DNA from 2 places in the Pedobacter alpinus genome. Region 2 is predicted to be linked to the other one. Evidence: riboswitches for the same ligand, from Rfam matches in the RefSeq annotation. Region 2 holds a riboswitch; the other holds the start of a gene.

Region 1 (2,210 bases), on a different contig from region 2:
TATAAGAAGCTACTTCTGAAGACTCTCCTTTAGGATTATAAATAATACTAGTTGGTTTTTGATCTTTTAAAAAAGGTGATGCAGCAGCTAATAATTCCGATGGTTTAACAAATGTTTTGTTTTGTACTTTAACAAAGCGCCAAGGTTCATATAAACCCCTTATTTCATTTTCAAACACATAAATGCAACCGGTTATACTAACAATAACTACAATAATCCCCGAACTAATTCCTAACCATAAATGTAGCCAAGCATTTACTTTTTTAAACATAATTTTTATTTAGACTAATTATAAACAATGCAAATATAGAGCTATTAAATAAACATTCAAATTTTATTTATAATAATTCTAAATAACAGATCTGTATTTTTTAATTGATTTTTACCATTTTCTCAAGGAAAGGAAATTTGTTTTTGATTAAAAATATCACGACTTTTGCATCGCTTATAAAGAAAGACGGAGGGATTAGACCCTGCGAAGTCTTAGCAACCTGTGCAAACAAGGTGCTAAATTCTATTCGGACACTAGCTAACTAGCAGACGGAAAAGATAAGTTGAAGTCCTAATTACCTACCCCGACTTTTCTTCTAAGCTTTTAAAGATTTGAGATTACAGATACGAGATTTGAGAGAATGCTTTGTGGCAATCTTTTTTGTCTTCATTATGTTTCTCGATAAAAGATTTGAGAATATTGATTTGTGCCATAGGCATCCTTTTGGGAAGATTTGAAAGAAAGCTTTTTTGCAATCTTGCAAAGTCTCATATCTCCTATCTCACTTCTCATATCTAATAAAAAATATGGATATCAGAAAAGAATTACAAAAACGAATATTAGTTATAGATGGTGCAATGGGAACCATGATTCAGCGCTACAAGTTAACTGAAGAAGATTTCCGTGGAGAACGTTTTAAAGATCACCCATCTGATGTAAAGGGTAATAATGATTTATTGAATATCACTCGTCCAGATGTGATAAAGGCAGTTCATGCCGAATATTTAGATGCTGGAGCAGATATTATTGAAACAAATACTTTTAGTACGCAACGTATTTCCATGGCCGATTATGGAATGGAAGATTTATCGTACGAATTGAGTTTTGAGGGTGCAAAAATTGCGAAAGAAATTGCTACAGAATATACATTAAAAAATCCTGATAAACCTCGTTTTGTGGCTGGTGCAGTTGGTCCAACCAACCGTACTTTGTCTATGTCGCCAGATGTAAACGATCCAGGTTATAGAGCCATTTCTTTTGAGCAATTAGAAGAAGCTTACTATGAACAAGTGCGTGGTTTAGTAGATGGTGGTTCTGATTTATTGTTGGTAGAAACCATTTTTGATACTTTAAATGCCAAAGCCGCAATTTTTGCGATTAAAAGGTATGAAGCAGAACTCAATGATAAAATAAAGAACTCAGAAGAGCTTCCTTCCAACTTATCGTCCTCAGTTTATCAACAAGGACAGGCATCCCTCTCCTTCGGAGAGGGACCGAGGGTGAGGCTCTCCATCATGATCTCCGGTACCATTACCGATGCATCTGGAAGAACTTTATCTGGGCAAACGGTTGAAGCTTTTTTAAATTCAATGCGTCATGGCGATTTATTATCTATCGGATTAAACTGTGCTTTAGGTGCAAAAGATATGCGTCCGCATATTGAAGAGCTTTCTGCAAAATCAGAAATGTTTGTTTCTGCTTACCCAAATGCGGGCTTACCTAACGAGTTTGGTGAGTACGATGAAACTGCAAGAGAAACTGGAGTTTTGGTAGAAGATTTTATGGCTTCTGGTTTTATAAATATTATTGGTGGCTGTTGCGGCACAACGCCTCAGCACATTAAAGCAATGGCAACTATAGCGGCTAAATATCCGCCAAGAGAAATACCAGAAATTGAACCATTTATGCGTTTATCTGGCTTAGAAGCTGTTGTTATAAAGCCTGATACCATGTTTGTAAACGTGGGCGAACGTACTAACGTTACCGGTTCTCCAAAATTTGCCAAACTTATTTTAAGTGGCGATTTTGATAGCGCTTTATCAATTGCTCGTCAGCAAGTAGAAGGTGGTGCACAGGTTATTGATGTAAATATGGATGAAGGTATGCTTGATTCTGAAGCTGCAATGACCAAATTCCTAAACTTGATTGCATCAGAGCCTGATATTTCTAAACTGCCTATCATGGTAGATTCTTCTAAATGGACAGTGATTGAAGCGGG
Region 2 (2,210 bases):
TTTGCCGTTAAAGCGTGGCAAACCCAAATTACATTTGATTTATCTTTATTTAATTTACCATAGGTATGGTAAGCAATGTCTAAACTTCTCAGCTTTTTCCCGCTTTCTAACTTAAAGGCACTTTTATATTGAAATGTTTTGATAGTCATTATTGAAAAAGGTTTTATTTTACAGCTGCAAATGCTTGCTCAAAGTCAGCTTTAATATCGTCTATATGTTCTATACCTACAGAAACACGTAAAAGGGTAGGGCTTACGCCAGATTTTACCTGATCTTCTGCACTTAACTGTTGGTGTGTTGTTGCAGATGGTTGTATAATTAAAGTTTTAGCATCACCAACGTTAGCTAAATGGCTGGTCAGTTTTAAGTTATCCACAAAAGACTTAGTTTGTTCTTTATCTCCCGCTAATTCAAAAGATAAAACACCACCAAAACCTCTTTTTAAGTATTTCTTAGCCAATTCATGGTAAGGAGAAGATATTAAACCAGGATAATTAACTGATTTAACTTGTGGATGGCTTTCTAACCATTTAGCCAATTCTAAAGCATTTTCTACATGGCGCTGTACCCTTAAAGAAAGTGTTTCCAAACCTTGTATTAATTGAAACGAGTTGAAAGGAGAAATAGCGGCACCAAAATCTCTTAAGCCTTCAACCCTAGCTCTAATTATAAATTGAATATTCCCAAACGGACCATCAACACCAAAAACATCAGAGAATATTAAGCCATGGTAACCTTCAGATGGTTCAGAAAATTGAGGAAATTTACCATTACCCCAATTGTAATTTCCACCATCCACAATTACTCCACCAATGCTGGTTCCATGTCCACCAATCCATTTAGTAGCAGATTCTACCACAATGTTTGCTCCATGCTCTAAAGGGCGAAATAAATAACCACCTGCACCAAAAGTATTATCAACAATTAGAGGTAAATCATGCTTCTTAGCAACCGCAGCAATTTTTTCAAAATCAGGTATGTTAAATGCTGGGTTACCAATTGTTTCTAAATAAATGGCTTTTGTTTTATCATTAATTAAAGCATCAAAACTTTCTGGCTCTTCGTTTTCTACAAACTTAGCCTCAATACCTAAACGTTTAAATTGAACTTTAAATTGGTTGTAAGTACCACCGTATAAATATCTGCTGGTTACAAAGTTATCGCCTGCTTCTAAAATGTTTGATAAGGCTAAAAACTGAGCAGCTTGCCCAGATGCTACTGCTAAAGCAGCAACTCCACCTTCTAAAGCAGCAATCCTTTTTTCAAAAACGTCTGTAGTTGGGTTCATTATACGGGTGTAGATGTTTCCAAATTCTTTTAATGCAAATAAATTTGCACCATGCTCTGAATTATTAAAAGCGTAAGAAGTTGTTTGATAAATAGGCACAGCCCTTGAGCCAGTTGTTGGATCTATAACTTGGCCAGCGTGTATTTGTAATGTTTCAAATTTTAAGTTTTCTGTTGACATTTTTAAATAGTTTATGTAAAAAAAAATTGGGTTGATTTTAATTAAAGGAGGCAATTGCAGAATAAATCTATAATAGCGAAAACTAATGCGTGGTTAGCACATGCAAAAACACATACAAGTAGAAAATACTAATTGTGGTTTTTGCTTTTTTAATCCTTCTAAAAAGGATAAACCTGAGAATTTGTTGTTGTTTGCTGTCATGTCTTAAAAATTTATATCCCCCTTTCGGGCTAGGAATTGGCACCTTCTCTTTTATGCTAAGGGTTGCCAGTGGGTTTTAGAGCCTAATCTCTCGCCACTTCTTTATAAACCAAGACCTGTATTAGAGGAATTGATTTTGGTATCTCAACCAAATGATGTTGCGAATATAAGTGGATTTAATTGTATATTCCAAATAAAATTTGGAAAAATTTGAAAATATTTAAATTTTGCTTTCTTAGAGCCTGTTTAAATTTGTTATTGTGATAATGTTTATAGCTTATTTTTGGGCGAAACGAGGCAAATTTTGTAGAGATAGCCGGAAGCTATCTCGGAAAATTTAACGAAGTTGTAGTCAAAAAGAAGCATAAACAAATTATTAGATAAATTTTAAACAGGCTCTTATAATCCTAGTATTTATTATCAAATTATAGGTTTTAATCCTGTTTTAATAAACTTCTCCTCAAAAAAATAAAATTAATATTTCTTAAAATGCTGCACTTTGAAGGTTTAAATTTAATTTAGCTGTGATGCAATCTTTTGA

The links. Region 2 has a riboswitch for S-adenosylmethionine ahead of ACFSSE_RS17780 (O-acetylhomoserine aminocarboxypropyltransferase/cysteine synthase family protein). Riboswitches for the same ligand answer to the same signal wherever they lie in the genome.
Region 1: it holds a riboswitch for S-adenosylmethionine, as region 2 does, so the genes downstream of both, metH (methionine synthase) here and ACFSSE_RS17780 (O-acetylhomoserine aminocarboxypropyltransferase/cysteine synthase family protein) in region 2, are expected to answer to the same signal.

Annotation. Positions count from the first base shown of each region.
Region 1 is NZ_JBHULV010000022.1:107,056-109,265, forward strand. It holds gene ACFSSE_RS07015 (PepSY-associated TM helix domain-containing protein) at 1-271, opposite strand, end outside; SAM riboswitch class I at 443-556, shown strand; gene metH (methionine synthase) at 799-2,210, shown strand, end outside.
Region 2 is NZ_JBHULV010000057.1:6,097-8,306, reverse strand. It holds gene ACFSSE_RS17785 (homoserine O-acetyltransferase family protein) at 1-149, opposite strand, end outside; gene ACFSSE_RS17780 (O-acetylhomoserine aminocarboxypropyltransferase/cysteine synthase family protein) at 164-1,468, opposite strand; SAM riboswitch class I at 1,678-1,780, opposite strand; gene mgtE (magnesium transporter) at 2,197-2,210, shown strand, end outside.